2 linked regions of the Allochromatium vinosum DSM 180 genome follow. The protein of the gene in region 1 interacts with the protein of each later gene in a pairwise test. Links are inferred from orthologs where the notes say so. Each region holds a gene or a part of one and is shown on either strand. Other genes may lie near its edges.

Region 1 (15,002 bases):
GCGTACTCGGAACCGTGGTGGGTTTCACCCCGCTGGCCTGGCGCGCGGCGCTCGATTCGGGCGCCGTCAGTCTCAGGGAGAACGCCGATTTCAGTGCGCTCTTCCAGCAGGTTCTGAGCGGACGTGTCGATGGCGCCTATGCCAATGTCGCGGTGGCGCGCGATCAGTCGCGGCGTTTGCTCGGACATCCTGACGCCCTTGTCTTCGACCGTCGTCTTCCGTCCGCACGCGGCGACTATCGACTCTCGACCCGCCATCATCCGGTTGTGATCGAACGCTTCGACCGCTGGCTCGTCGAGCGCGCCGACCGGATATCCGCGCTCAAGGAGCGCGCCGGTCTGAGCGAAACGGATCGAAGCCGTGACGCAGTCGACTGAGCTCGCGGCCGGCACGACGCTCAGCCGTATTCCGCTTCGACATGGCCTGACTTTCAAACAGGCGGCCGTCACGCTTCTGGTGGTCCTGCTGCTGGGGCTTTCGGTCGGTACGCTCGAACTGATCCTGGACTGGCGCGCCATGCGCGTCGAGGTCCGTGTGAATCTGGAAAATACCCTGGATCTGGTCGAGGGGTCGGCCGCCGAGGCGCTCTATCAGCTCAATCCCGAACTGGGGAGTCGGGTCGTCGATGGACTCCTGGTCTTCGATCTGGTGCGGTACGTCGAGCTGCGTGACGACTTCGGCCGGGTGCTCGCCAGTCGCCAGAACCCGCCCCTGGGCGCCAGTGCCTTTCATCGCTGGTCCGGGCTTTTCGCCGACATGACCGATTTCAGCCGACCGCTGCGTCAGGTCGAACCCGATGGTGCCCGGACCGAGGTCGGCGTACTCCGGGTCGAGCTGTCGCCCGAGCGGCTGACCGAGCGGTTCCTGCAACAGGCCGCACGTAGTGCCTTCTTCGGCGTTGCGCGCGCGGGCGGCATCTCGCTGCTGGTCGTGATCCTGTTCTATTTCATGATCACCCGGCCGCTGCTCAGGCTGGCGCGCGCCGTCGCCGAGATCGACCCGACACGCCCGGGGTACTGGCCGACGCCCGAACTGCCCGGCCATGGGCACGACGAACTGGGTCTGCTGCTGGCGCATCTGCGCCGGCTCCTGGGCGCCTCGCAGGATGGACTCGATCAGCGCGACCGGGCGCAGGCCGAGCTGACCGCGCTCACACGCGAGCTGGAGCAGCGCGTCCAGGAGCGCACCCAGGCACTCGAACAGGCCATGCTCGATCTGGAGACGCGCAAGGACGAAGTCGAGCGCGCCTTCGAAGAACTCGACTGGACCCATCGGCGTCTGAGTGAGGCCAATCGGCTCTTGCTCGAAAGTCATGCCTATGCACGGCGCATCCAGACCACGATGCTGCCCGATCCGGCGGTGCTCGGCGATGATGCCGGCGAACTCCGTGTCCACTGGGAGCCATTGCATCTGGTTGGCGGTGACTGGTATTGGCTGGAGCGGCGCGGCGATCAGTGCCTGATCCTGCTCGCCGACTGTACCGGGCATGGTGTGCCGGGCGCCTTCGTCACGCTGGTGCTGGCCTCGGTGACGGAGCAGGTGTTACGCGAGACGCCGGTCTGGGAGCCGGCGACGATCCTCGCCGACATCGACCGCCGGGTCAGGCGGCGTCTGGGTCAGGACCGATCGAGCGGCTGGACCGGGCTGGATTCCGACGATGGACTCGACGCCGCCGTCCTGCTGTGGGAGGTCGGATCGGGCACTCTGGAGTTTGCCGGCGTGGGCAGCATTCCGCTGCTGTGCCTCGACCCGGACAAGGGAATCGGCACGCTTCGCGGCACACGCGGCCATCTCGGCTACCAGAGTCTGAAGCCGCCGGCCGCCATCGCCACCCAGCGCCTCGTCCTGGCGCCCGGCGCGACCCTCTATCTGCTGACCGACGGTCTCACCGACCAGATGGGCGGCTCGCCGCGCCGCCTGCTTGGGCGGCGACGCCTCGTCGAATGGCTGGAGTCGCACGCCGCACTCGGTCTGAACGACCAGATCGCCGGGCTGTGCCGGATGCTCGCCGATTACCGCGCCGAGGAGTCGCGACGCGACGACATGACCCTGATCGCCTTCAGGCCGATCGTCAGGCCGCCGCTCGGAGCGGACGGGATCAAATGATGTCGGTGATCGTCCACTGGGTACCGATCCGCGACAGACGGATGTGGGTGGCGTTCTCGCCGAGCCGGCCGAGCCGGATCAGGAAGCGGTCGTAGGACTCGAAGAAGGCGAAATCGACCGCGCCGATCAGATAGGGCGGACTCTGGCCCGTGACGCGCGTGATCGCATCGCCCAGCGCCTCGCGCACCCAGTCGAGCGTGATGGTCTGCTCCAGGGCCGAATCGCCCAGCCGCTCGACATTCTGCTGAATCCAGCCGCTGACGCTCTGCGGATCGGCCGCCGGAAGCATGCCGCTCACCCCGGCCGACAGACGGCGCTTGTAATTGGCGCGGATGGCTGGAAGATCCACCAGGGTGGCCAGCTCGGTCGTGTCCGGGCGCACGAGGGCGCCGTCGAGCCGATAGAGGCTGTAATAGGGCCAGAGACCATAGGCGATGAGCGCCAGGAGCAGGAGATAACCGATGAATCGCATGAGCGTCGTCTCAGTGTCAGTAGTGGAGCGATCGATTGAAGTCTAAACCCTTTAGCGGCGCGGGCGCGACCCAGGGACTCGAAACCTATCTGGTCGGCGGCGCCGTGCGCGACCTTTTGCTCGGACGCACCACGCACGAGCACGACTATGTGGTGGTCGGCGCCAGCGTCGAGGAGATGCTGGCCCGAGGTTTTCGGCAGGTCGGCAAGGATTTCCCGGTCTTCCTGCACCCGGAGAACCAGGACGAGTACGCGCTCGCCCGCACCGAGCGCAAGACCGCGCCCGGTTATCGCGGCTTCCAGGTCCAGGCCCACCCTGACGTGACGCTGGAAGAGGACCTGCTGCGGCGTGATCTCACGGTCAATGCCATGGCGATGGACGCCGACGGCCGGGTGATCGACCCGCATGGCGGTCTGGCCGACCTGAAAGCGCGTATCCTGCGCCACGTCTCGCCGGCCTTCGCCGAAGATCCGGTGCGCATCCTGCGTCTGGCGCGGCTGGCCACGCGCTTCGTCGGACTCGGTTTTCGCATCGCCGAGGAGACGCTTGAGCTGACGCGCGCCATGGTCGCGGCCGGCGAGGTCGACGCCCTGGTGCCGGATCGCGTCTGGCAGGAGATGTCGCGCGCGCTCGGCGAGGAGCGGCCCGCGCGCTTCTTCGAGGTGTTGCGCGACTGCGGCGCCCTGGCGCGTCTGCTACCCGAGATCGACCGTCTCTGGGGCGTGCCCCAGACCCCGAAATGGCACCCGGAGATCGACACCGGGGTGCATGTGATGATGGTGCTCGACATGGCGGCGCGGATCTCGCCCGAGCTGGAGGTCCGTTTCGCCGCGCTCTGTCACGACCTGGGCAAGGGCACCACGCCGCCCGAGATCCTGCCCAGCCATCATGGCCACGAGGAACGCGGTCTGCCGATGGTGGAGGCCATCTGCGACCGCTTCCGCGTCCCCAACCGCTGCCGCGAGCTGGCGCGCCTGACCGCCGCCGAGCATGGCCGGGTCCACAAGGTCGATGAACTGCGCACCGGCACCATCCTGGATCTCTTCGAGCGCACCGACGCCTTCCGCCGTCCCGAACGCTTCGAACAACTGCTGGTCGCCTGCGAGGCCGATTTTCGCGGGCGCGGCGACTATGCCGAGCGTTCGTATCCGCAGGCCGATGTCTGGCGCCGTCTGTTCGAAGCCGCCGCAGCGGTCGACGCCGGTGCCATCGCACGCGCGGCGCGTGAGCCGCGCCTGATCCATCAGCGCATCCGCGCCGCGCGGCTGGAGTCCATCGGGCGCGTTCGTCCGGATTTGTCTTGATGCCGTGCATGTCGCATCATGCGTTTCCCTGATCGAACGAAACCTCAAGAACCCAAAGATTGCCGATGCCGGACACTGCCATCTACACCGCCGAGGGCCTCGAACGCCGCCCGCTGAAGGACTTCACCGAAAAGGCGTATCTGGACTATTCCATGTACGTCATCCTCGACCGCGCCCTGCCGCACATCGGCGACGGCCTGAAGCCCGTGCAGCGGCGCATCCTCTATGCCATGTCCGAACTCGGACTCTCGGCCACGGCCAAGTTCAAGAAGTCCGCCCGCACCGTCGGCGACGTGCTCGGCAAGTTCCATCCGCACGGCGACTCGGCCTGTTACGAAGCCATGGTGCTCATGGCCCAGTCGTTCAGCTATCGCTATCCGCTGATCGACGGGCAGGGCAACTGGGGTTCACCCGACGATCCCAAGTCGTTCGCCGCCATGCGCTACACCGAGTCGCGGCTGACGCCCTATGCCGAGCTACTGCTGGCCGAGGCCGATCAGGGCACCATCGACTGGCAGCCCAACTTCGACGGCACGCTCGACGAGCCGCGCCTGCTCCCGGCGCGCCTGCCGAACCTGCTGCTCAACGGCGCCACCGGCATCGCGGTCGGCATGGCCACCGACATCCCGGCGCACAATCTGCGCGAGGTCGCCCGCGCCTGCATCCATCTGCTCGAACATCCGGACGCGACCCTCGAAGACCTGGTCCGGATCATCCCCGCGCCCGACTTCCCGACCGAGGCCGAGATCGTCACGCCCGCCGACGAGATCCTCAAGCTCTACCGCACCGGCAACGGCAGTCTCCGGCAGCGCGCCCGCTACACCCGCGAGCAGGGCGACATCGTCATCACCGCCTTGCCGTATCAGGTCTCGGGTAGCCGGGTGCTGGAGCAGATCGCCGCGCAGTTCAACGCCAAGAAACTGCCCATGATCGAGGACTTCCGCGACGAGTCCGATCATGAGTATCCGACCCGTCTGGTCATCGTTCCGCGCTCCAACCGGGTCGACGTCGAGCGGCTGATGTCGCATCTGTTCGCGACCACGGATCTAGAGCGCAGCTATCGCGTCAATCTCAACCTGATCGCGCTCAACGGCCGCCCGCGCGTCATGGATCTGCGCGAGATCCTGAGCGAGTGGCTGATCTATCGCACCGAGACCGTGCGCCGACGGCTCCAGCACCGGCTGGAGAAGGTGCTGGAACGCCTGCATCTGCTCGACGGCCTGCTGATCGCCTTCCTCAATCTCGACGAGGTGATCCGCATCGTGCGCACCGAGGATGAGCCAAGGCCGGTGCTGATGGAGCGTTTCGGACTGACCGAGCCGCAGGCCGACTATGTGCTCAACACCCGCCTGCGCCAGCTCGCGCGTCTGGAAGAGATGAAGATCCGCGCCGAACAGGCCGAACTGGCCGCCGAACGCGACGGTTTGCAGCGTCTGCTGGGCGACGAGCGCGCGCTCAAGGGTCTGGTCCGCGACGAGATCGCCGCCGATGCCGAGCGCTATGGCGACGCACGTCGCTCGCCCCTGGTCGAACGCGCCGCCGCTGCCGCCATCGACGAAACCGAGCTGACTCCGAGCGAACCGCTGACCGTCGTCCTGTCCGAAAAGGGCTGGGTGCGCGCCGCCAAGGGGCACGAAGTCGATGCGACCACCCTGAGCTATCGTGCCGGCGACGCCTTCCTGAGTCTGGCGCGACTGCGCAGCAACCAGACCGCCGTCTTCCTCGACTCGACCGGGCGCAGTTATGCGCTCCCGGCGCATACCTTCCCCTCGGCGCGCGGCCAGGGCGAGCCGCTCACCGGACGGCTCGACCCGCCGCCCGGCGCGCGCTTCGTCACCGTGCTCGGCGACAACGCTGAGACGCGCTATCTGCTCGCCTCCGATGCCGGCTATGGCTTCATCGTCCGCTTCGATGAGCTGATCGCCAAGCCCAAGGGCGGCAAGGCGGTGCTGACCCTGCCGGACGGGGCGCGCCTCCTGGACCCGGTGCGTATCGCCGGGATCGAAGGCTCCAGCGTAGCCGCCGTCACCACGGCCGGGCATCTGCTCCTGTTCCCGCTCGCCGAACTGCCCGAGATGGCGCGCGGCAAGGGCAACAAGATCATCGGCATCCCCGCCGGACGCGCCGGTGCCGAGGGCGAGCGTCTGATCGCCGTCGCCGTGGTGGGGGAGGGCGCGAACCTGACCGTCCTGTCCGGCAAGCGCGAACTCACGCTCAAGCCCGCTGATCTCGCGCTCTACCGTGGCGAGCGTGGACGGCGTGGTAAACTGCTGCCGCGCGGTTTTCAGCGAGTGGAGGGGCTGCGGGTCTGAGCGGGCGACTTGGCGCTGTTTCCGAGAATCGCCCCACGGCTTTGCCGGGTCCACACAAACTGGAGATCCCTTGTCAACTGTCATTAGATCGATGGTCCGCGCCGGACAGGAAGGACAACGCCCCCTCGACCTCATACCGGAGACTCAATGATGGATGCTGGTCTGGCGACGATCCTCATCGTCGACGACTCGCCCGAGAACCTGGCGGTGCTCAGCGAGTTGCTGCAAACCGACTACCGCGTGCGCGCCGCCACATCGGGTGACAAGGCGCTGCGTGTGGTCAAGACCGCACCCAAACCGGATCTGATCCTGCTCGACGTCATGATGCCGGAGATGGACGGTTACGAAGTCTTCTCCCGTCTGCGCGCCGACAGTGAGACGCGCGACATTCCGGTCATCTTCGTCACCGCCATGGACAGCACCGAGGCCGAGATCCGCGGGTTGGACGTCGGCGCGGTCGACTACATCGCCAAGCCGATCGTGCCGCCGATCCTGCGTGCGCGCGTCCACACCCAGCTCGAACTCAAACAGGCGCGCGACTGGCTCAAGAACCAGAACGACTATCTGGAGATCGAGCTGGCGCGACGCATGAGCGAGAATCTGGTGGTTCAGGACGTCAGCATCCATGCCCTGGCGCATCTGGCCGAGATCCGCGACCCCGAGACCGGCAACCATCTGCGCCGCACCCAGGGCTATGTCCGCGCGCTGGCCGAGTACCTGTCCGATCATCCGCGTTTCGCCGATTTCCTCACGCCGCATGCCATCGATCTGCTGGTCAAGTCCGCGCCCCTGCACGACATCGGCAAGGTCGGCATCCCGGATCACATCCTGCTCAAACCCGGCAAGCTCACGCCCGAAGAGTGGGAGATCATGAAGACCCACGCCAAACTCGGGCGCGATGCCATCGAGCAGGCCGAGCGCGACGTCGACCGACCGCTCGAGTTCCTCGTCATGGCCAAGGACATCGCCCACTACCATCACGAGCGCTGGGACGGCAAGGGTTATCCCGAGGGACTGGCCGGCGACGACATCCCCATCGCCGCACGGCTCATGGCGTTGGCCGACGTCTTCGATGCGCTCATTTCGCAGCGCGTCTACAAGCCGCCGATGTCCTTCGAGGAAGCCTACACGATCATCGTCGCCGGGCGTGGAACCCATTTCGATCCCGACGTGGTGGATGCCTTCATCATCCGCTTCGATGAATTCCAGGACATCGCGATCCGTTACGGCGAGGCCGAGACGGCGGCTCTGGCATTCGCCGTCGGTTGATGGGGCGCGGTCTATAACCGAATCTTGTGGTGATCGGGTTCGTAGCCGCGTTCGCGATACGCCCGAAAACGCTCGCGTCCGGCCTGACGCACCGCCGGGTCGTTGTCGACCAGATCGCACAGCCGTTCGAAGCGTTCCAATCCCGCCGGCAGTGCGCGTGAGAGATTGAGGAGCACCGGGCAGCCGTGTTCCGAGGCGCCGTCCAGGCTGATGAGGATGGGGGTCAGGTCCGTATCCACTGTCCCGACCAGACCATGCGGCAGGAAACTCTCCTGCCGCATGGTCCAGAGCAGACGGTCGAGATGGCGCGCCTCCTCGCGATCGGGGCAGAGGATGAGTACGCGCAGATCCTGGGCGCGGATACGCTCGACGAGCCGACAGGCCAGGATGAAGCGATCACCCCGGCTGTCGGGTTCGAGACTGTAGAAATCGACTCGAGTCACGTCGCGACCGGCTCGTCTTCGCGTTGCTCCGCGTTCCAGGTGTTCACGGCCTAGAAGCCGTCGGTCGAGGTGAAGAGTCCGACGCGCAGATCCTTGGCGGTATAGATGGTGCGTCCGTCGACCTGGACCACGCCGTCGCCGATGCCGAGCACCAGCTTGCGGCTGATGACGCGCTTCATGTCGATGTGATACGTCACCTTGCTCGCCGTCGGCAGCACCTGACCGGTGAACTTGACCTCGCCCACACCCAGTGCCCGGCCATGTCCGGGATTGCCGATCCAGCCCAGATAGAAGCCGACCATCTGCCAGAGCGCGTCGAGTCCCAGACAGCCGGGCATCACCGGATCGCCCGGAAAGTGGCACTCGAAGAACCAGAGATCCGGGCGGATGTCGAGTTCGGCCAGGATCTCGCCCTTGCCGTTGGCGCCGCCGAAGTTGGCGATGCGCACGATGCGATCCATCATCAGCATGTTGGGCGTCGGCAACTGGGCATTGCCCGGGCCGAACATCTCGCCGCGCCCGCAGGCGAGCAGTTCATCGCGAGTGAAAGAGGCTTCTTTGTTCACATTCGATCCTAGATTGAGGCACGCGGGGCGTGCTGGAGGCCGGGCGACACAGGGCCGCGTCAGGCGTTGGGGGTTGATTTCGAGGCGGCGGCTCCACCCGGACGATGGAGTCCGCCCGCCGGGTTTCAGGCGCGCAGACGCTCGCGCACGAATTCGACGATGGTGTCGATCGGGATGAGCTGCATCTCCGCGTCGGCGCGGCCCTTGTACTCGACCTGTCCGTCGTCGAGTCCCTTGTCACCGACGACGATGCGATGCGGGATGCCGATCAGTTCCATGTCGGCGAACATGAAGCCGGGGCGCGCATCGCGGTCGTCGAGCAGGACGTCGATCCCGGCGGCCTGGAGTTCGGCATAGAGCTTCTCGGTCGCCTCGCGCACCCGGTAGGACTTGCCGAGCTTCATCGGCAGCAGCGCGACCTCGAAGGGCGCGATCGGCGCCGGCCAGCAGATGCCGCGCTCGTCGTGATGCTGCTCGATGGCGGCCGCGACCACGCGCGAGACGCCGATGCCGTAACAGCCCATGGTCATGACGGTCGCCTTGCCGTCCTCGCCGAGCACCGTGGCCTTCATCGCCTCGCTGTATTTGCGACCGAGCTGGAAGATGTGCCCGACCTCGATGCCGCGCGCGATGGTGAGCGTGCCCTGACCGTCCGGACTCGGATCGCCCTCGACCACGTTGCGCAGATCCGCGACCTCGGGCAGCGGCAGATCGCGGCCCCAGTTCAGGCCGAACCAGTGCTTGCCGTCCTGATTGGCCCCGGCGCTGAAGTCGGCGGTGACGGCCACGGTGCGATCGACGATGCAGGGGATCGGCAGATCCTTCGGCCCGAGCGAGCCGGGGCCGGCACCGATGGCGGCGCGGATCTCGGCCTCGGTCGCCATACGCAGCGGCGAGGCGACCTGGGGCAGTTTCTGAGCCTTGATGGCATTGAGCTCGTGATCGCCACGCACCAGGAGCGCGACCAGATCGGCGTCGATCTCATCCGAAGCCGCGACCACCAGGGTCTTGACCGCGCGCTCGATCGGCTGATCGAATTGTGCCACCAGATCGGCGATGGTGCGCGCCTCGGGCGTCTCGACCAGACGCGCGTCCTCGGTCGGCGCGGGCGCTGTCTCGGCCAGGGCCACGGCTTCGGCCAGTTCGACGTTGGCGGCATAGTCGCTGCCGGTCGAGAAGGCGATGGCGTCCTCGCCCGAGGAAGCCAGCACATGGAATTCGTGCGAGGCGCTGCCGCCGATGCTGCCGGTGTCGGCGCTCACCGGGCGGAAATCGAGTCCGCAGCGAGTGAAGATGCGGCAGTAGGCCTCGTGCATGCGCTGGTAGGTCTCGGCCAGCGAGGCGTCGTCCAGATGGAAGGAATAGGCGTCCTTCATCAGGAACTCGCGCGCGCGCATCACGCCGAAGCGCGGCCGGATCTCGTCGCGGAACTTGGTCTGGATCTGGTAGAAATTGATCGGGAGCTGCTTGTAGCTCTTGAGTTCGTTGCGCGCCAGCTCGGTGATGATCTCCTCGTGCGTGGGGCCGAAGCAGAACTCGCGCTGATGGCGGTCCTTGAAACGCAGCAGTTCGGGGCCGTATTGTTCCCAGCGCCCGGACTCCTGCCAGAGTTCGGCTGGCTGCACGGCCGGCATGGAGACTTCCAGCGCCCCGGCGCGGTCCATTTCCTCGCGCACGATGCGCTCGACACGGCGCAGCACGCGCAGTCCGAGTGGCAGCCAGGTGTAGAGACCGGCGGCGAGTTTGCGGATGAGACCGGCGCGTAGCATCAGCCGGTGACTGGCGATCTCGGCGTCGGCCGGCGTCTCTTTGATGGTCTGGAGCGGAAACTCTGAGGTGCGCATCGGATCGGAAATCTCGACAGGTAAAGCGCGGAAGTCTATTGGTCCGGCGACGTCGAAACAACACCCGGCACGCAAAGAGCCGTATGCACTCGATGGTTGGGGCCGAAACCCTCGGGTCGATGATGGTAGAGTAATGCGAGCCAGTCGCGAACAGTTCTCATGTGGAAAGCGTATCAATGACTCAGTCGGAACCGGGATCGATGGCCATGGAGAGGCGCACCCAGGCACGTATCGACCTGCGGATTCCAGTCGAGCTGACCATTCCCGGTCAGAATGCACCTGTACGTGCCGTCACGCGCGACCTCTCCTGGGGAGGCGCGCTCCTGCATCTTGCCGATTGCCCACCCAACGACGTCGACATCCTGGTGCTGAGCCTGCCATGGCGACGGGGTAAATCCATCCGGGCGCGCGCGCGGCTGCTACGCGCGCGTCCGCACGATGAGGGCGGGTATCTGGCCGCCGTGCGCTTCATCAGCCTGTCGCCGCGCAGCCAGAGTCGCCTGGAGCGACTGCTCAGGATGCTGTACCCCTCGGACCCCACGACAGGGGCGAGTGGCAGGAATGCCTTGTTTCGCGAGCTGGAGGTGACGGTCTGCGACACCGAAGAGCTGCGCCAGAAGCTGTTGCAGATCCTCGAGGGCCACTATACGGTGACTGTCTTCGAGGCCTATCAGGTCGGGCAGAGCATCAGCCTGTCGATCACCGGCACCTTCGATCTGCCGAGCATCCGGCTGCGCGCGCGCGTCTCGAAGGTGCGCAAGTCCGAGGTCAAGGGGTTCGACTGGGCCGAGCTCTACACCCTGTCGCTCGAATTCGAGCATCCGAGCAATACGATTCGCACCTTCGTCGATCTGGTCCTGAATCGCTTGTCCGACACGGAGGACGAAAGCTCCGTTTTCAGTTATCTGGAGGGAGCGCCGGATTGGCTGCGATCGGTGGCGGCGGCGACGGCGCGCTCCAGCGCGAGCGCCCAGAGCACCGAGGCCGCCGGCAGGGACGAGATCCGATCCTGTCTGGAGTCCGAATTCCCCGATGCCATCGCGCGGCTCGTCGCCGGCTGGGGCCATGTCGCCGACTTCGAGATGGTCTTCAGTAGCCTGGTTCTGAGCCGTAACGACCTGCCGGATGCCTGGTCGCGGGAGGCCTGGGAGGAGCTGGAGATGCTCCAGAGCGTTCATGATTGCGCCTACGGGGTCTCGACGCACCGTCTCAGTCTGCTCAAGGGCGGACGGCTGTGAGGCGCGCTCGCCTGAATCGACCGCTTCCGGACGGCGGTCGTCTGCCCCATGCACTCTACCGCGCCGAGCAGGTGCGCCGCCTCGATCGTCTGGCCATCGAGCGTTTCGGTGTCCCCGGGATCGAGCTGATGAACCGTGCCGGAGCGGTGGCCTATCGGGTGCTGCGCGCGCGCTGGCCGAACGCGCGCCGTCTCACCATCCTGGCCGGGACGGGCAACAACGGCGGCGACGGTTATGTGGTGGCACGGCTGGCGCGCGCCGATGGCCTGGACGTGCGGCTGTTGCAGCTCGGCGAGGTAGATCGGGTGCGCGGCGAGGCCGCCCTGAGTCTGGCCGCCTATCGCGACGCCGGCGGTATCATTGAGGACTGTCTCGGCTTGCCGCGCGAGACCGATCTCTATGTCGATGCGCTGCTCGGTACCGGGCTGGAGCGTCCGGTGGCGGGTCGCTGGGCCGGGGCCATCACGGCGCTCAACGCCCAGCGCGCGCCCGTGCTAGCGCTCGACATTCCCTCCGGACTCCACGCCGACACCGGGCGCGTCCTGGGCGTGGCGGTGCGGGCGAGCGCGACGGTGTCCTTCATCGGACTCAAGCCGGGACTCTTCGTCGGTGCCGGCGCCGAGTATCGGGGTGAACTCCACTTCAGCGCGCTCGACGTCCCGGCCCAGGTCTACGCCAGCGAGATCCCGGCGGCGGCCCGGATCGACTGGGCGCGTGAATCGCGCCTGCTCGCACCCCGTTCGCGGATGGCGCACAAGGGCGATTGCGGTCATGTTCTGGTCGTCGGTGGCGCGCCCGGCATGTCGGGTGCGGTGCGTTTGGCCGGCGAGTCGGCCCTGCGCGCCGGCGCCGGGCTGGTGACGATCGCCACCCATCCGCGCCATGCCGACTGGCTCAATCTCGATCGGCCCGAGCTGATGGTCTCTGCCGTCGCGCACCCTGACGACCTGGAGGCCCTGATCGAACGAGCCGATGTGATCGCGATCGGTCCGGGATTGGGGCGGACGGACTGGGGGCGCGGACTCTGGGCGCGCGTGCGAACCCGGCCGCATCCGCTGGTGGTGGATGCCGACGCGCTCAATCTGCTGGCCGAATCCCCCGGCCCCGGGCCGGACTGGGTGCTGACCCCGCATCCCGGCGAAGCGGCACGTCTGCTCGGTGTCACGACGGCCGAGATCGAATCCGACCGTCTCGCCGGCGCGCAACGCCTCCAGACGCGCTTCGGTGGGGTGGTGGTACTCAAGGGCGCCGGCTCCATCGTGCATGGTCCGGCACCGCGCGTCCCGGCCGTTTGCAGTGACGGCAACCCCGGCATGGCGACCGCCGGCGCGGGCGATGTCCTGACCGGTGTGATCGCCGCCCTGCGTGCTCAGGGGCTGGAGGCCGAGGACGCCGCGCGCGCCGGTGTCTGCCTGCACGCGGCAGCGGGCGATCACGCCGCGCGCGCCGGCGAACGCGGCCTGATCGCCACCGACATCATCGCGTCTCTGCGCGCGCTGTCCAATGGCCTCACCGAGGTGGACCCTTAAGATGGAAACGACCCTGGAGATCGAACTCGACACCCCCGAGTCACAGATGGCCTTCGGCGCGCGTCTGGCTTCGGCCCTGAAGCCGCCCTGCGTGATCTTTCTCGAAGGCGATCTGGGTACGGGCAAGACCACCCTGACTCGTGGTATCCTGCGCGGCCTCGGACACTCCGGTGCGGTACGCAGCCCGACCTATACCCTCGTCGAACCCTATGCTTTGACGGGGTTCGAACTCTACCATTTCGACCTCTATCGCCTGGGCGATCCCGAGGAGCTGGACTATCTCGGGCTGCGCGACCTGTTGGGGAGTGCCTCGATCTGGATCGTGGAATGGCCGGCGCGCGGAGCCGGTCTCCTGCCCAAGCCGGATCTGTGCATCCGGCTCGTTCATCTTGACATGGGACGGCGTCTGACACTGATGGCGATGAGCCCATCGGGCCAGACCCTGCTTGCTGACGTGATTTCTACCGCCGATGTCGTCTTTGCGCCACATCTTCGAGCCGATACTTGAAAAACATCCTCTAATCGACGGAGTTGACTTGGAAAGATCGGCGATGACCTGCTATCTTTTAAGCGACGCTCGTACCCCATCCAGGCTTCGAGGCGGCATCGTGAACAGGCTCATCGTGCTCTTTCTGCTACTGATCGCTCTGCCCGTGTCGGCTGTCGCGGTGGAGGTCGACTGTCACTGGAATTCAGAGAATTCGGGTAGAACCCAGTTGCTCCTCGGCGTCACGGCGCCGGTCGCGCACCGCATCTTCGCCCTCGATCAGCCCGACCGGGTGGTGATCGACATCGCCGGGGCCCGGCTGCGGGGAGCCTTGCCGGCGGCACGCACCGACGACCCGGTGCTGATCGGTGTGCGCGCCGGCGTGCGACCCAACGGGGATTTGCGGATCGTGCTCGACCTCAAGCGTCCGGTGCGCGTCAAGAGTTTTGCCGCCAAGGCCGGTGGGCGACAGCCCCAGCTGGTCGTCGAGCTCCTGCCCAAGTCGCCTCAGGCCGCCGGATTCCAAACCGTCTCCAATCAGACTCCGGCCCCGCCGGTCTGGTCGAGCCGTGGGCGCACGGCCATCGTCGCGATCGATGCCGGGCACGGGGGCGAGGATCCGGGGGCGATCGGGCCGAACGGCACGCGCGAGAAGGACGTGACCCTGGCCATCGCCCGCAAGCTGGAGCGCATGATCGAGCGCGAGCCTGGGATGCGCGCCGTGATGATCCGTGATGGCGACTATTATGTCGGACTGCGCGAACGCACCCTGATTGCGCGCGAGCACAAGGCCGATCTCTTCGTCTCCATCCACGCCGATGCCTACGACAATCCGGAGGCGCAGGGGTCGTCGGTCTATACGATCTCGCATGGCGCAGCCAGCAGCGAGGCGGCCAGTTGGCTGGCCGACCGCGAGAACAAGGCCGATCTCATCGGCGGCGTGGATTTGGCGACGAGCGACGATGTGCTGGCCTCGGTGTTGCTCGACATGACGCAGAACGCGACCCTGGAGCACAGTACCGAGGCGGCCACCTCAATGCTGCGTTATCTCAAGCGTGTCGGCCCGGTGCACAAGAGCGATGTGCAGCGCGCCGGTTTCGTGGTGCTCAAGTCGCCCGATATTCCCTCGCTGCTGGTCGAAACGGCCTTCATCAGCAATGTCCATGAGGAACAGCGACTCCGCAGTAACGCCTATCAGCAGCGCATGGCCGAAGCGATCCAGGCCGGGATCAAGGGCTATTTCGCCAAGTATCCGCCTCAGGGTCTGCTGGCGGCCGACGCGGGCCGGAGCATCGAGCGTTCCGGTTCCAGCGCCGCGTATGGGCTGAGATCCGCGTCCAGCACGCGCCCGAGCGGTCTGCGTGAGTATGTGATCAGCCAGGGCGATACCCTGTCCGGCATCGCCAAGCGCCATCGCGTGAGCCTCAGTTCG
Region 2 (15,222 bases), 440 kb from region 1 along the record:
AGATCGCGCTGCCAGCGCGAGATCGGCAGCTTGCCGGCCAGATGCTCCAGGACGGCATTGGCGATGCCGAGATTGCCTTCGCCGTTCTCGAAGTCGATCGGGTTGACCTTGTGCGGCATGGTCGAGGAGCCGACTTCGCCGGCGATGGTGCGCTGCTTGAAATAGCCGAGCGAGATGTAGCCCCAGACGTCGCGACAGAAGTCGATCAGGATGGTGTCGAAGCGGGCGAGTGCGTCGAACAGCTCGGCCAGATAGTCGTGCGGCTCGATCTGGGTGGTGTAGGGGTTCCAGGTCAAGCCCAGCGAGGTGACGAAATCTTGGGCCAGCGCCGGCCAGTCGACCTCGGGATAGGCGACTTGATGGGCGTTGTAGTTGCCGACCGCGCCGTTGATCTTGCCCAACAGCGCGACCTCGGCCACCCGCGCGCGCTGGGCGCGCAGACGGTGCACCACGTTGGCCAGCTCCTTGCCGAGCGTGGTCGGGGTCGCCGGCTGGCCGTGGGTGCGCGAGAGCATCGGCTGATCGGCGTATTGGTGGGCGAGGGCGCGAAGCGATTCGATCAGGGCGTCCATCTGCGGCAGCAGCACCCGCTCGCGTCCGGCCTGGACCATGAGACCGTGCGAGAGGTTGTTGATGTCCTCGGAGGTGCAGGCGAAATGGATGAACTCGCTGACGGCCGTCAGTTCGGCATTCTCGGCGATGCGCTCCTTGAGGAAATATTCGACCGCCTTGACGTCGTGATTGGTGGTACGCTCGATCTCCTTGACCCGCTCGGCATCCGTGAGGCTGAATTCGGTGGCGATCCGGTCGAGCAACTGGTTGGCCGATTCGGAGAAGGGCGGTACTTCTGGGATGCCCGGATGGGCGGCGAGCGTCTGGAGCCAGCGCACCTCGACCAGGACGCGGTGATGGATGAGTCCGTATTCGCTGAAGATGGCGCGCAGGTCCGCGGCGCGGGCTCCATAGCGGCCATCCACCGGTGAGATCGCGGTGAGCGTGGAAAGCGGCATCGACATAGGCTGGCTCCAATCGAGGATCTTGAACGAAAACGGACACATAAAAAAAGGCGCCGCATCCTGAGATGCAGCGCCTTTTCGATATCACCCTCATGGGTGATTGCGGAATTTTTGGTGCCGAGGAGAGGACTCGAACCTCCACGAGCTTTCGCCCACATGGACCTGAACCATGCGCGTCTACCAATTCCGCCACCTCGGCAGTCACTGTTTGCGTTGGCTTTTTTGCCGCGCCCCCAGTGGAGACGCGCATATTAGTGAGACAGGACGGCCCTGTCAAGGGTAAACTAACAACTTTCTTCGCAACGATTCCTCTATAGTGACCAAACGCCGATCAGCCACACCTGCCAAGAGCGCGGACCCCCATCGCCAACGCGAGGCGAGGAAGTACGCTAACCCCATCCCGAGCCGGGAGTTCATCCTCGAAACCCTGGCCAATCATGGCGCGCCGCTCGCGTTCGACGAGATCGCCGCCGCACTCGCGCTCTCTGACGAACAGGACCTGATCGCGCTCGAACGCCGTCTCGGGGCCATGGTCCGCGATGGCCAACTGGTGCGCAATCGTAACCAGGCCTTCTGCCCGGTCAACAGTCGCGACCTGATCGCCGGGCGCGTCATCGGGCATCCCGACGGTTTCGGCTTCGTGCGGCCCGATGAGGGCGGGGACGATCTCTATCTCTATCCCAAGGAGATGCGCGCGCTCTTCCACGGTGATCGGGTGGTGGTGCGGGTCGCCGGGCGCGACCGGCGCGGGCGGCTCGAAGGCGCGGTCGTCGAGATCCTGGAGCGCAACACCCACAGCGTGGTGGGACGTCTATATAAGGAGAGTGGCGTCGGCTTTGTGGTGCCGGACCACAAGCGGCTCACCCACGACATCATCATCCCCAGCGACCGGCTCGAAGGCGCCGAGCAGGGGCAGATCGTGATGGCCGACATCACGGATCAGCCGACCCAGCGCACCCAGCCGATCGGACGGATTCGCGAGGTGCTCGGCGATCATCTGGCCCCCGGCATGGAGACCGACATCGCCATCCGCGCCCACAACCTGCCGGTCGAGTGGCCGGATGAGGTCATGGCCGAGGTCGCCGGCTTGAGCGAGGACGTACCGGAAGCAGCCAAGACAGGGCGTGTCGATCTGCGTCAGTTGCCGCTGGTGACGATCGACGGGGCCGATGCGCGCGACTTCGACGATGCCGTCTACTGCGAGCGCAAGCCCAAGGGCTGGAAGCTGCTGGTCTGTATCGCCGATGTCTCCAGCTATGTGCGCCCCGGCACCGCGCTCGACCGCGAGGCGTTTTCACGCGGCAACTCGGTCTATTTCCCCGATCGCGTCGTCCCGATGCTGCCCGAGGTGCTGTCCAACGGACTCTGTTCGCTCAATCCGCATGTCGACCGGCTGTGCATGACGGCCGAGCTGTATGTGAATCGTGAGGGTCAGGTCACACGCACCCGCTTCTTCGAGGCGGTGATGCGCTCGCAGGCGCGGCTGACCTATGATCAGGTCGCGGCCATGGTGGTCGATGGCGATGGCGAGCTGTGCGAACGCTTCGCCGAGATCCTGCCGCATCTGCACGAGCTCTATCAGCTCTATCAGGCGCTCCAGGCCGCACGCGCCGAGCGCGGAGCGATCGACTTCGACACCACTGAAACCAAATTCCTGTTCAACGAGCAGGGGCGGATCGAATCCGTGGTACCGCTGGTGCGCAACGACGCCCACAAGCTGATCGAGGAGTGCATGCTGGCCGCCAACGTCGCGGCGGCACGCCAGTTCCAGCGCAAGCGACTGCCGGGCATCTATCGCATCCACGACCTGCCGAGTCAGGAAAAGCTCAACGATCTGCGCGAGTTCCTGGCGCAACTGGCGCTGAAACTGCCGGGCGGCGAGAAGCCGACAGCGGCGGACTATGCCGCGTTGCTGGAGCAGATCAAGGAGCGTCCCGACCGGCGTCTGATCCAGACCGTGCTGCTGCGCTCGATGCAGCAGGCCATGTACAGCACCGACAATGCCGGGCACTTTGGACTGGCCTTCGACGCCTATACGCATTTCACCTCGCCGATCCGGCGCTATCCGGATCTGGTCGTGCACCGGCTCATCAAGCACCTGATCGCCGGCGGTACGGCCTCGGATCTCGATTACACCAAGACCGAGCTGCAACAGGCCGCCGAGTGGTGCTCGGGCACCGAACGGCGTGCGGACGAAGCCACGCGCGACGCCGAGGACTGGCTCAAGTGCGAGTTCATGCAGGACAAGCTGGGCGAGAAGTTCGACGGCACCATCACCAGCGTCAATTCGTTCGGCATCTTCGTCGAACTCGACGAGGTCCACGTCGATGGTCTGGTGCATATCACGGCACTCGACAACGACTTCTATCACTTCGACCCCATCGGGCACCGTCTGCACGGCGAGCGCACCGGCATGGTCTATCGTCTCGGTGATCGGCTGCGGGTGCAGGTGGCCTCCGTCAACCTGGATGACCGCAAGATCGATTTCGTGCTCGCCGAACCGATGGCCAAGACCGGACGTCGCGGGCCGAAGCCGGGCGGCGAGCCGGTGCCGGCTGATGCGAAGCCCAAGCGTGGCAAGCGACAGGGCGGGCCGTCGGGTGATCGTCCGACTTCGGAAGCCGCCGCCAAGAGCGACTCAAGCGGCCTGACCGATGCCGGCAAGCCTGCGCCCAAGAAATCGCGTTCGCGCTCCAAGCGCAAGCGTTCGTCCAACACTGTGAAGCGCGATGACTGAGCGCGCGCCCGTCGGGGGTATCCACAGCGTCCGTGCGGCACTGAAGTTCGGCGCCGAGGGCGTGGACGAAGTCTGGCTGGAGCGGGCGCGTCGTGACCGGCGCCTGCAGGAACTGGCCGATCTGGCGCGCGAGGCCGGTATCCGGCTGCGTCAGGTCGAGCGTGCGGAGCTGGAACGCGCGGCGGCCGGCGTCAACCATCAGGGGGCGCTCGCCTGGGTTCGGGTGCCGTCCTCGCGCACCGAATCCGACCTGGCGGCGCTGCTCGATCGACTCGATGTGCCGCCATTCCTGCTACTCTTGGATGAAGTCCAGGATCCGCACAACCTCGGCGCCTGTCTGCGTACCGCCGAGGCCGTCGGCGTCCAGGCCGTCATCGCGCCCAAGGACAACGCCGTCGGGCTGACGCCCGTGGTGTGCAAGGTCGCCAGCGGCGCCGCCGAGACGCTGCCCTATGTGCAGGTGACGAATCTGGCGCGGGTCATGGATGCGCTCAAGGAGCGCGGCATCTGGCTGATCGGCGCCGCCGGCGAGGCGAGCGACGAACTCTATGCCGCCGACCTGACCGGCCCGCTGGGGCTGGTGATGGGCGCCGAGGGCAGCGGACTGCGCCGCCTGACCCGCGAACGCTGCGATCGTCTGGTGCGTCTGCCGATGTGTGGCCAGGTGGAGAGCCTGAACGTCTCGGTCGCGGCCGGCGTCTGTCTCTACGAGGCCCTGCGTCAACGACGCGCCTAGCCGTCTTTTTCTGTCGACAATCACCTAAGTCCCTAAAGAGCAACGCCGATGCTTGTCCTCCGTGGCGCGCCCGCCTTCTCCGAACTCCGTCTCCAGAAACTGGCCGACCGGCTGTGCGAGCTGACCGGGTTCCCGATCCAGCCCTATGCCGAGTATGTGCATTTCGCCCAGGTGACGGCTGAACTCAGCGCCGAGGAGCGCGCCATCCTGGAGCGTCTGCTGCGCTATGGGCCGAGTCTGCCGGCGCATGAACCCGAGGGGCGCCTGGTGCTGGTGGTGCCGCGACCGGGAACCATCTCGCCCTGGTCGTCGAAGGCGACCGACATCGCGCACAACTGCGGCCTGAAGACGATCCGCCGTCTGGAGCGCGGCATCGCCTACTATCTGACCAGCGAATCGGCCGAGATCGACGGCCATGTGCTGGGCGCGGCGGCCGCCGTGCTGCACGACCGCATGACCCAGGTGGTCCGCTTCGATCTGGACTCGGCCGGTCAGCTCTTCGAGTCCGCCGAGCCGCGCCCGATGCAGCGGGTCGATGTCATCGGTGCCGGACGGCCGGCGCTGGAAGCGGCCAACCTCGAACTGGGGCTGGCGCTCTCCGACGACGAGATCGACTATCTGACCCAGAACTTCAGCGCACTCGGCCGCAATCCGACCGATGTCGAGCTGATGATGTTCGCCCAGGCCAACTCCGAGCACTGCCGGCACAAGATCTTCAACGCCGACTGGGTGATCGACGGCGAGCCGCAGACCCATTCGCTGTTCGCCATGATCCGCCATACCACCCAGACTTCACCCGAGGGTGTGCTCTCGGCCTACAAGGACAACGCCGCCGTGCTCGAAGGCTGGGAAGGACGGCGTTTCATCCCCTGTCCGCAGACGCGCGTCTACTGCGAGTCCGAGGAACCCATTCATCTGTTGATGAAGGTCGAGACCCACAACCACCCGACCGCCATCGCTCCCGATCCGGGCGCGGCCACCGGCTCGGGCGGCGAGATCCGCGACGAGGGCGCGACCGGGCAGGGCGCCAAGCCCAAGGCCGGTCTGTGCGGCTTCTCGGTGTCGAATCTGCGCATCCCCGGCTTCGAGCAGCCCTGGGAGGTCGATCACGGCAAGCCGGGACGCATCGTCTCGGCGCTCGACATCATGATCGAGGGGCCGATCGGCGCGGCGGCCTTCAACAACGAGTTCGGACGGCCCAATCTGACCGGCTATTTCCGCACCTACGAGCAGGCGATCCCCGGCCCGGACGGCCGCACCGAACTGCGCGGTTATCACAAACCGATCATGCTTGCAGGCGGGATGGGCAACATCCGCGACGAGCATGTCGAGAAGCGTCCCTTCCCGGCGGGCACGCCGCTGGTCGTGCTCGGCGGGCCGGCGATGCTGATCGGTCTCGGTGGCGGTGCGGCCTCCAGCATGGCTTCGGGGGCTTCGGCGGAAGATCTGGATTTCGCCTCGGTGCAGCGCGCCAACCCCGAGATGCAGCGCCGCTGTCAGGAGGTCATCGACCGTTGCTGGGCGCGCGGCGAGGACAATCCGGTCCTGTTCATCCACGATGTCGGCGCGGGCGGACTGTCCAACGCGCTGCCCGAACTGGTGCATGACGGCGGACGCGGCGGACGCTTCGATCTGGCCGCGATCCCGAGCGACGATCCGTCACTGTCGCCGATGGAACTCTGGTGCAACGAGTCGCAGGAACGCTATGTGATGGCGATCGCCGCCGAGCAGCTGGACGAGTTCAAGGCCATCTGCGAGCGCGAGCGTTGCCCCTATGCCGTGGTCGGCGAGGCGACCGAGATCGAGCATTTGGCGCTCGAAGACGCCGCGCGCGGTGAGCGCCCGATCGACATGCCGCTTTCGCTGCTCTTGGGCAAGCCGCCACGCATGCGCCGTGAGGTCGAGCGTCTGCCGTCACCCGGCGCGCCGTTCGACACCAGCGGCATCGAGCTGAGCGAGGCCATCGCCCGTGTGCTGCGATTGCCGACGGTCGCCGACAAGAGCTTCCTCATCACCATCGGCGACCGCAGCATCACCGGACTGGTGGCGCGCGAGCAGATGGTCGGCCCCTGGCAGGTGCCGGTCGCCGACTGTGCCGTGACCCTGAGCGATTACAGCGGCTACACCGGCGAGGCCATGGCCATCGGCGAGCGCACCCCGCTGGCGCTGTTGAATGCACCGGCCTCGGGCCGGATGGCGGTCGGCGAGGCCATCACCAACATCCTCGCCGCTGACATCGAGCAGCTGGGCGACATCAAGCTTTCGGCCAACTGGATGGCGGCGGCCGGGCATCCGGGCGAGGACGCGCGGCTCTACGACACGGTGCGCGCGGTCGGTCTGGAGCTCTGCGCCGAACTCGGGATCGCCATCCCGGTCGGCAAGGATTCCATGAGCATGAAGACGGTGTGGAACACGCCCGAAGGCGAGCGGCGCGAGATGACCGCACCGTTGTCGCTGATCGTTTCGGCCTTCGCGCCGGTCGAGGACGTGCGCGAGACCCTGACGCCGCAACTGCGTACCGATCAGGGCGATACCGACCTGATCCTGATCGACCTCGGCCGTGGACGCAACCGGCTCGGCGGCTCGGCGTTGGCGCAGGTCTACAACCGGATCGGCACCGAGACGCCGGATCTCGACGACCCTGAATTGCTCAAGCGCTTCTGCGCCGCGCTCCAGGAACTGCGTGCCGAAGGGCTGCTCCTGGCCTATCACGACCGCTCGGACGGCGGATTGCTGGCCACCCTGTGCGAGATGGCCTTTGCCGGACATTGCGGGCTGGACATCGATCTGGCCGCCATCGGCTCTGACGCGCTCGCGGCCTTGTTCAACGAGGAACTGGGTGCAGTCATCCAGGTGCGTCATACCGACACCGACGACGTACTCCAGATCCTGGAGTACCACGGGCTGGCCGAGTTCAGTCCGGTGATCGGTCTGCTCGACGACAGTGACCAGATCCGTATCTGTCATCGCTGCTGCACCCTGTTCACGGCCGACCGAGCCGATCTGCAACGACTCTGGTCCGAAACCAGCCACCGGATGCAGGCGCGGCGCGACGATCCCGAGTGCGCGGCTGAAGCCTTCGCGCGGATCGGCGCACCCGATCCGGGCCTGAACGCGGTCCTGACCTTCGATCCCGACGACGACATCGCCGCGCCCTACATCGAACGCGGCGCGCGCCCGCCGATCGCCATCCTGCGCGATCAGGGCGTCAATGGTCAGATCGAGATGGCTGCCGCCTTCCATGCCGCCGGGTTCTCCTGTGTCGACGTGCATCTGTCCGATGTCATCGCCGGGCGCGTGGATCTGGCCGAGTTCCGGGGCTTGGTGGCCTGTGGCGGCTTCTCCTACGGCGACGTGCTGGGGGCGGGCGAGGGCTGGGCCAAGACCATCCTGTTCAACGCCCGCGCGCGCGATCAGTTCCAGACGTTCTTCGAGCGTGCCGACACCTTTGCGCTCGGTGTCTGCAACGGCTGCCAGATGCTCTCCAACCTGCGCGAGCTGATTCCGGGTGCGGACCACTGGCCGCACTTCGTGCGCAACCGCTCAGAGCAGTTCGAGGCGCGCACGCTCATGCTCCAGGTCGAAGCGGCTCCCTCGGCGCTGCTGACCGGCATGGCCGGATCGCGGATGCCGATCGCCGTGGCCCATGGCGAGGGGAGGGCGGAGTTCCGCGATGCGGCCCATCTGGCGGCGGCCGAACCCTGGGTCGTGGCGCGCTATGTCGAAAACGACGGACAGATCGCCGAACGCTATCCGGCCAACCCCAACGGCTCGCCCAACGGCATCGCCGGACTGACCACCACCGACGGGCGCGTCACCATCCTGATGCCGCATCCCGAGCGCGTCTTCCGGGCCGTCCAGAACTCCTGGTATCCGGACGACTGGGGTCAGGATGGTCCCTGGATGCGGCTGTTCCGCAATGCGCGCGTCTGGGTCGGCTGATCGGGTGATGTGATCGAGTGCGGCGGGGCTTGTCAGGCTCCGCCAATATCGCTATCATTCGCCGTCTGTTCAGGGCGCATAGCTCAGCGGGAGAGCACTGCCTTCACACGGCAGGGGTCGGTGGTTCGATCCCACCTGCGCCCACCAATCAAGTCCATAAAAAAACCGGCTGATCAGCCGGTTTTTTTATGTTTGCGGCCTTGCATGCCGCATATCGGCTGGCGCTATGGCGTCAACCCTGATCAGCCCAGGTCGATGCCGATCTCCGTTGCGCCCGCCCGCGCGCCGAACACGCGAATGTCCTCGCGGATCCGCTCGCGGCAGGTCACGCCCAAAGCCTCGCGATCACCCAGCATGACGACGCTCAGGCGCAGATCCGGCTCGCGCAGACAGAGACACAGCCGCAACTCGATCCGCGCCCGCTCATGCGGCGGTTTCAGCCGCAGATCCAGGGTCAGCTCGAACGAGGTGGTCGCCAGACGCGGACGCCGTGTCCAGACGCTCATCAGAACGCAGTTCGGATCCTGGCAACGGCGACGCAGCGCATAGGCCAGTTCGCGATCACAGAAGACCCCGAGGGTGCGCTCGATCTCGGTCAGGTGACGCTGAGTCTCACGCAGCCGCTGCGGCGCTTCGATCGCGTTGTGAATCTGCCGGCGCATCACACGCCGCAGACGATCGAAGGACTTGGGCAATGTCCCGCTATGGAAGCCGCGCCGCAGAAAGCCGCGCAGCGTCTCGCCATGCCCGCCGATGATGGCCGGCTCGATCGGCGCCAGCGCCAGATGCTCGCGCCGCACCGCATAGAGCCCCGGCTTGACGTCCACCCCGTTGGTCGTGCGCGAATGATTGGCGGCATAGATCTTCCAGTTCTCCTTCAGCTCCCAGACCAGAAACCCCGCCAGCCCCGGCAGCAGCAGCACGGTGAGTGTGACGAAGGGAATGGCGATCCATTTCGGCAGGACCGGAGCCAGCATCTCGACCATGATCGAGGTGATCAGCGGCAGGAAGGGCAGCATCAGCTTGTGAGCGATGGTGACGAGCGGAAAATGCTTGATCGGATTGATCTGCGGTTCCACCAGGACCGTGACATAGAACTGGATCAGCCATTCCAGCACGCGCCACACCGGTACCAGCAGCGCCTTGAGCGCCAGCGCCATCCAGGACTCCCCGAGATGATGGCTCAGACGCTCCTCGATCCGGTGCAGCCCCTGCTGGAAGCGCCGCGTGACCTCCTTGAAGAACAGCATCAGCTCCTGGATCAGCCCGATCACCAGGGTCTGGTTGATTCGGCGCAGAAACTGACCGCCGGCACTGACGAGGTCGTCGAACAGACGCCGTCCGCCGGGTGTATTGCGGATGAGCACGCCCAGCATCAGCGTCAGCGCAGCCAGTGAGAGGTTCAGGTCGATCAGGCCGCCCTCGATGAGACTGGCCAGCCCGATGACCGGCAGCATCAGGAGCGTTCCGCTCAGGAAGGGGCGGAGCAGATTGCGGTCCAGTCCCCGCACCAGTTCGGTCTCCAGGATGCGCTTGACCGGGGGCCAGCGCAGAAACCGTCTGAGACCATCGAACAGCAGCAGTCGCAGCGTCCACCAGACCACGCGCCAACAGACCCGCACGCCGATGCGTCCGGCCCGGGTGTAGGCCAGTGCATTGATCAGGAGTCCGAGTCCCAGGATCAGCCAGAGGCTGGTCAGATTGAAGGTCGCCTCCAGGGTCGGCAGGATGCCGATGAGGACATCGAGCGTTTTGAGACCGAGAAAGGCCAGTCCGACCGGCAGGATCAGATGGCGTAGCGCCAGCCGGCCCTGGGGGGTGCCGAAGAGTGGTGCACCGAGTCGTTGCAGTCCCTTGATATAGATCTCGCCGGGGCGATAGAGACCGGGCAGGGCGCGTTCGGCACAGCGATCGAACTGCGCCAGCCGGTCGCCGGAGCGCCATTCGTCGAGCGTGAGATCGGGCAGACGCAGCAGATTGCGCGCCACGATGTCGCGCACGTCGGTGAACTTGAGATGACGCCGGTGCTCGATGACGTCCAGCAGCTCACGCAGCAGCTTGTTGAAGGCGACTTCCTCGCGGTGGGTGCGAGGGGTGAACCCGGCCTCTTCCAGGGCGCACTTGAGGTGCGGCTTGAGCTGGTGTTCCAGGTGCTCGGTGATGCGCCCGGAGAGTGCGCTCAACGGGCGGTTGAAGCGCTCCGCCTCATCGGTGGGCCAACCGAGCCGTTCCAGTCGATTCTGGACGGTGTCTAGCAGGCGCAGCGCCTTGAGATCGGCCTGAAAGGGCAGGATCTGGCGTGCCGGAACACGCCCGCGCGCGCGCAGCCAAGCGATGAGGTTGAGCTGATAGTAGGTGGCGCGACTCTCGATCAGCACGCGCTCCAAATCCCGGAACAGATCGAGCGCGACCGGCTCGCGATCAAGGATCGCGTCACCGAGCCGCTGGATCAGCGCCTTCAGATCGCGACTCATGCCGGGATTGAGCTTCCACTGCAACGCCAGCCGGTTGGTCAGCGATTCCTCGGCGCCGCGACGGCGCTGGTCGATGAGCCACAGCACCCGGCTCGCTTCGGCCGCGCCGACGACCCCCATGGACAGGAAACGCCGCCGCGCCACGGCCAGATGCGCGATGGCGGCGGCGTAGTGCTCGGCTCGATCGGCGTGCCGGGCGCGCCGGATGGCCAGGGTGAACAGCGGCAGAGAGAGCGCTAGGCGCAGACCGCGTGCCGGACCCGACGCATCACGGGGCCGGAATCGGTTCGACAGCGCAAGCAGTGGGTCCAGGACGATCGCGATCAGTGTCAGCGCCAGATCCTGAAGGCGCGCCAGCCAATCGTGTCGGCCGGGTCGCGGCGCCGGATGGAATGCCGCCACGCACCGGTCCATGAACGTTCCCTGGGGCTGGAATCCAGGCTGGAGCAGCGCCCCCCCATCCACGGCCGGCTCAGGCTCGAGCGCGGGTGAATCCGGCTTGGCCGAACGCGCCCGCGTCGAGCGGTGGATCTCCAGATCCGCGTCCGATTTGCCATAGGGAAATCCGGACGGCAGCAACGGCAGTCGGGTCGGATGTCCGCAGCGTGGGTCCGGACAGGAGGCTTCGAGCAGTGCCGGGAGCGGTCCATCCAGGCTCGGCGGCGGCAGATCCAGACCGCTGTCGCGGATCCAGGCATCGAGCGCGCGCCAGTCGTGGATGGCCGGAAAGAAATGACCGCGCGCACCCGGACTGAAATAACGCAGCCGCATGACCAGCGCGACGAAGGCCCGGCAGACCCAGGTGTCATCCAGCCCCGCTGGCAGCACACCATCGCGCGTGAGGACGTCGCGTACCTCGTCCAGGGCGATCTCGCCGATCAGCGCCCGCAATTGCGCCGCGCCGAAGCGTATGCTGTCGCGATCGCGATCACGCGCCATCTGCCAGGCGCGCGCGATCTCGCCCTCGAAGCGACGTGCCCAATACTCGCGCAGCAGGCCGATGAAATCCTCGTGCTCCAGGTGCAGCTCCAGCGGGATCGGCAGCAGGATCACGTACTCAGGCAGAGTGAGTCCCTCAATGACCACCAGGGCCTCGGGATTCTCGTATTCCAGCGCGCTCAGGAAATCCTCGCGCGACATGACGTGATAGCCGAGGCTGGGAATGGAACCCGTGCAGCCAAAGGGTTCGAGATGCTCGGCGACCAGGCGCTCGAGTGCACGCGGATGAAACAGAAAGATGCCTTCGGCCGGCTTGAAGACGCTCGCACGAAATTCCTTCGCGGCGGACTCGGCGGTTGTCGGCGGCGGACGGGACATGGCTCCAGGCACTCTAGGAAAGGCGTCGGATCTTGGAGTCAACGAGCAATCGGATGTCGCGCCAGCCGGACGATGGAGTGAGCGATAGCGCCAAAGCGCTGTTCGGACAGGGAATCGGGGGTATAATCAATCGTTTTGAACGGATCCGTCCCGGATTCCAGTGGCGCTGCGCGTCATCATAGCATGCGCGAGTCGGACTCCGGATGGGTCTCATTGCATTCATGGCCTCCCTTGGATAGCGAGCCCGCCCACTATGCACTATCGCGTCTTCTATCTCTTCGATCGGTCCGGTGAAGCCATCTCCTCGGCCAGTGCCGTGGAGATGAGCGCCAAGGCCATCTGCGAGCAGCTCCTGCCGCGCCTTCAGACCGAAGACGACTATCTCGGTCTCATCGATACGCAGGAGACCATCCTGCAGATTCTCTATGAGCCGTCCCAGCACCGCTATTGGGTGGAACTGCCGGTCGATGCCGCCAAGGCGTCCTATGGACGCTATATGGAACTCGATGCGCTCAAAGAATGCATCCTGACGCTGCCGGATGTCTTCGAGCGCGAGTCCATTCCAGGTCTGGAATACCGGCCCTGGTGACGGAGGTCTAGGGCGCGGCGCCGCCCGGTGGCCCCAGGGTGCCGCGCACCAGGCGCACGCGCCCGTTCTGCGACTTGCCGGCCCGGAAGTATTGGCCGCTGAAAAAACTCACCGACCAGGCGCGCTCCAGTCCGCCCGTGTCGACCGAGGACGACCAGTACAGCCCCGAAGGGGTGTTCGGAAACACCTGCGGATTGATCGCGGGGCTGTCGTGACATTTTTCGACAATGGTCAGGAGTTCCTCGCCGGTCGGCAGTCTCCAGTCGCCCCCGGCCTTGCCCGCCAACTGCATGGCCTTGGTCCAGGGATGGCTGGCGGGACGCCCGACACAGCCGTTGGATTCGGCGTCCCAGCGCTGACCGAGTGCGCAGCGCTGCCATTCGAGCGTCGTGCGCTGGTGCCGGACCACGGCCCCGTTCTCCAGCAGACTGAATTCGGCCGAGGGTGTGGTTTCGGTTTCGCCCTTCAGACAGGCATCGGTCGCGGGCAGGATCGGCGTGTCCTCCTGCGCCTGGAGCTGGGCTGGGGTGAAGTAAACGAGCAGACTGACGGCCAGGGCCGTCCGTATCCGGTATCGCATGATCGCAAGGGCCGTGAATCTGGGTTAGGATCGGCGCCGGAATCTCCGGCTGCGTCAGGCTCGTGTATCCTTTAACGAGAACGCGGCCAGTCCCGGCGTTCGGTAATGTCTCCAGCGAAATTCCATCTCTTTCAAACAGCGCGCATGAAACGAGGAACATAGGACCATGAACCAGCAGACCACCATGGCCTCCGAGCCGGATGTCCCCGCCACCATCGCCTTTCCCGCCGGCATTCCAGGATTCGAGCATCTTCAGCGCTACCGTCTGACGTATTCGGACACGGATTCCGGGCGCGTCTACCGACTGCGCGCCGAGGACGACGCGGAGATCGAGTTCACGCTGGTCGATCCGAGACTCTATGCGCTCAATTATGTGCTCGAACTCGATGATACGGAACAGTCCCTGCTCCAGGCCGAGGATCCCGAGCAGGTTCTGGTGCTGCTCATGCTCTGGAAAGACGAGACCGCAAGCAGCGGCATGCCGGGGCTGAACGCCAATATCGGCGGTCCCATCCTCATCAATGTCGTCAAGGGTCTGGGAATGCAGAAGATCATCGACAGTCCGCGCGTCGAACTCAGCATCTCGAACTGAATCCGTCCGAGTCGGCCCAGGGTTGAGGATTTCGAATGTCGCACTCGGCCGCTCGGGCTATGCTCCGCGCTCACTCGACACCGAGCACCCCGGCACGAGCGCTCGGTGTCTCCAACGCCATAGCGGAGCGCGACAGACCGTGAAGAACTTCCTGGAACTCATCAAACATTGCCTGACCGAAGTGCACGAACTCATGCCCTGGGATCTGGAGGAACGTCTCCAGGCCAACCCGGACCTGCTGGTCGTCGACGTGCGCGAACCCGATGAGTTTGCGGCCATGCACATCGAGGGTTCGATCAATGTCCCGCGCGGCATTTTGGAGTCGGCGTGTGAATGGGATTATGAGGAAACCGTGCCCGAACTGGTCCAGGCGCGCGAGCGCGAGATCGTGGTCGTCTGCCGCTCGGGCTATCGCAGTGTGCTGGCGGCTCACTCGATGAACGTCCTGGGTTACACCAGCGTCGTTTCACTCAAGACCGGACTGCGCGGCTGGAAAGACTACGAGCAGCCGCTCGTCGACGCCGAAGGCCGTCCGGTCGACCTCGACGAGGCCGATGTCTATTTCACCCCACGCCTGCGCCCCGAACAGCGCCGCCCGGTCTGATGACCGCATGTCCGAGTGTGCGGATCGTCCCACCGACAGCCAGCGTCACACGATGATCGCGGTCGCCGCCTATTATCTGGCTGAGCGGCGCGGCTTCGCGCCCGGCCAGGCCGAAGCCGACTGGCGGCTGGCCGAACAGGCGATCGACGCCATGATCGCCAGCCGTTGCCTGACGGGCCGCACGGATGACGAGACACGCGCCCGGCTCATCCGCAACGCCCTGGTGCTCCAGGAGACCGCCGGCGGGCGCGCGGTTCCAACAACATTCGATACCCCTTCCGAGACCGTCCAGCCTTGACCGACACCATGGAACATCGCGCACGCAAACGCTTCGGCCAGAACTTTCTCCACGATCCCCTGGTGATCGACCGCATCCACGCCGCCATCGACGCACGACCGGGCGAGCGTCTGGTCGAGATCGGGCCAGGGCAGGGCGCCATCACCCAGGGTCTGCTGACCCGGGCCGGTGCGCTCGACGTCATCGAACTCGACCGCGATCTGATCGAACCGCTCCGTCAACGGCTGGGCGGTCTGGGCGAATTGCGCATCCACAACGCCGACGCGCTCGACTTCGATCTGCGCACGCTCGCGGATTCCGAGGGCACGCTGCGGCTCGTCGGCAATCTGCCCTACAA

What was found.
Region 2: the proteins of tsaE (region 1) and rlmB interact in binary tests that used the Escherichia coli proteins (3 or more experiments, as listed by UniProt). The link is inferred for Allochromatium vinosum DSM 180 from one-to-one orthologs.

Annotation. Positions count from the first base shown.
Region 1 is NC_013851.1:1,395,705-1,410,706, forward strand. The notes cover bases 12,058-14,837. They hold tsaE (tRNA (adenosine(37)-N6)-threonylcarbamoyltransferase complex ATPase subunit type 1 TsaE), read left to right. Parts: upstream 12,058-13,084; coding sequence 13,085-13,591; downstream 13,592-14,837. Other genes in these bases: ALVIN_RS06020 (bifunctional ADP-dependent NAD(P)H-hydrate dehydratase/NAD(P)H-hydrate epimerase), read left to right, coding at 12,058-13,083; ALVIN_RS06030 (N-acetylmuramoyl-L-alanine amidase family protein), read left to right, coding at 13,692-14,837. Also shown: ALVIN_RS05970 (substrate-binding periplasmic protein), read left to right, coding at 1-377; ALVIN_RS05975 (PP2C family protein-serine/threonine phosphatase), read left to right, coding at 361-2,106; ALVIN_RS05980 (DUF2939 domain-containing protein), read right to left, coding at 2,099-2,578; ALVIN_RS05985 (multifunctional CCA addition/repair protein), read left to right, coding at 2,614-3,882; parC (DNA topoisomerase IV subunit A), read left to right, coding at 3,948-6,194; ALVIN_RS05995 (response regulator), read left to right, coding at 6,342-7,463; ALVIN_RS06000 (DNA polymerase III subunit chi), read right to left, coding at 7,475-7,906; 3-hydroxyacyl-[acyl-carrier-protein] dehydratase FabA, read right to left, coding at 7,957-8,472; ALVIN_RS06010 (proline--tRNA ligase), read right to left, coding at 8,598-10,316; ALVIN_RS06015 (PilZ domain-containing protein), read left to right, coding at 10,493-11,554; more of ALVIN_RS06020, read left to right, coding at 11,551-12,057; more of ALVIN_RS06030, read left to right, coding at 14,838-15,002. UniProt on the Escherichia coli protein: Required for the formation of a threonylcarbamoyl group on adenosine at position 37 (t(6)A37) in tRNAs that read codons beginning with adenine.
Region 2 is NC_013851.1:1,839,755-1,854,976, reverse strand. What follows is about bases 2,618-5,617. They hold rlmB (23S rRNA (guanosine(2251)-2'-O)-methyltransferase RlmB), read left to right. Parts: upstream 2,618-3,745; coding sequence 3,746-4,489; downstream 4,490-5,617. Other genes in these bases: purL (phosphoribosylformylglycinamidine synthase), read left to right, coding at 4,538-5,617; rnr (ribonuclease R), read left to right, coding at 2,618-3,753. In the rest of the region: purB (adenylosuccinate lyase), read right to left, coding at 1-1,010; more of rnr, read left to right, coding at 1,333-2,617; more of purL, read left to right, coding at 5,618-8,431; ALVIN_RS07875 (hypothetical protein), read right to left, coding at 8,674-12,222; ALVIN_RS07870 (hypothetical protein), read left to right, coding at 12,476-12,811; ALVIN_RS07865 (Lcl C-terminal domain-containing protein), read right to left, coding at 12,819-13,391; flagellar assembly protein FliW, read left to right, coding at 13,558-13,983; ALVIN_RS07855 (rhodanese-like domain-containing protein), read left to right, coding at 14,123-14,587; ALVIN_RS07850 (DUF2934 domain-containing protein), read left to right, coding at 14,595-14,885; 16S rRNA (adenine(1518)-N(6)/adenine(1519)-N(6))-dimethyltransferase RsmA, read left to right, coding at 14,894-15,222. UniProt on the Escherichia coli protein: Specifically methylates the ribose of guanosine 2251 in 23S rRNA.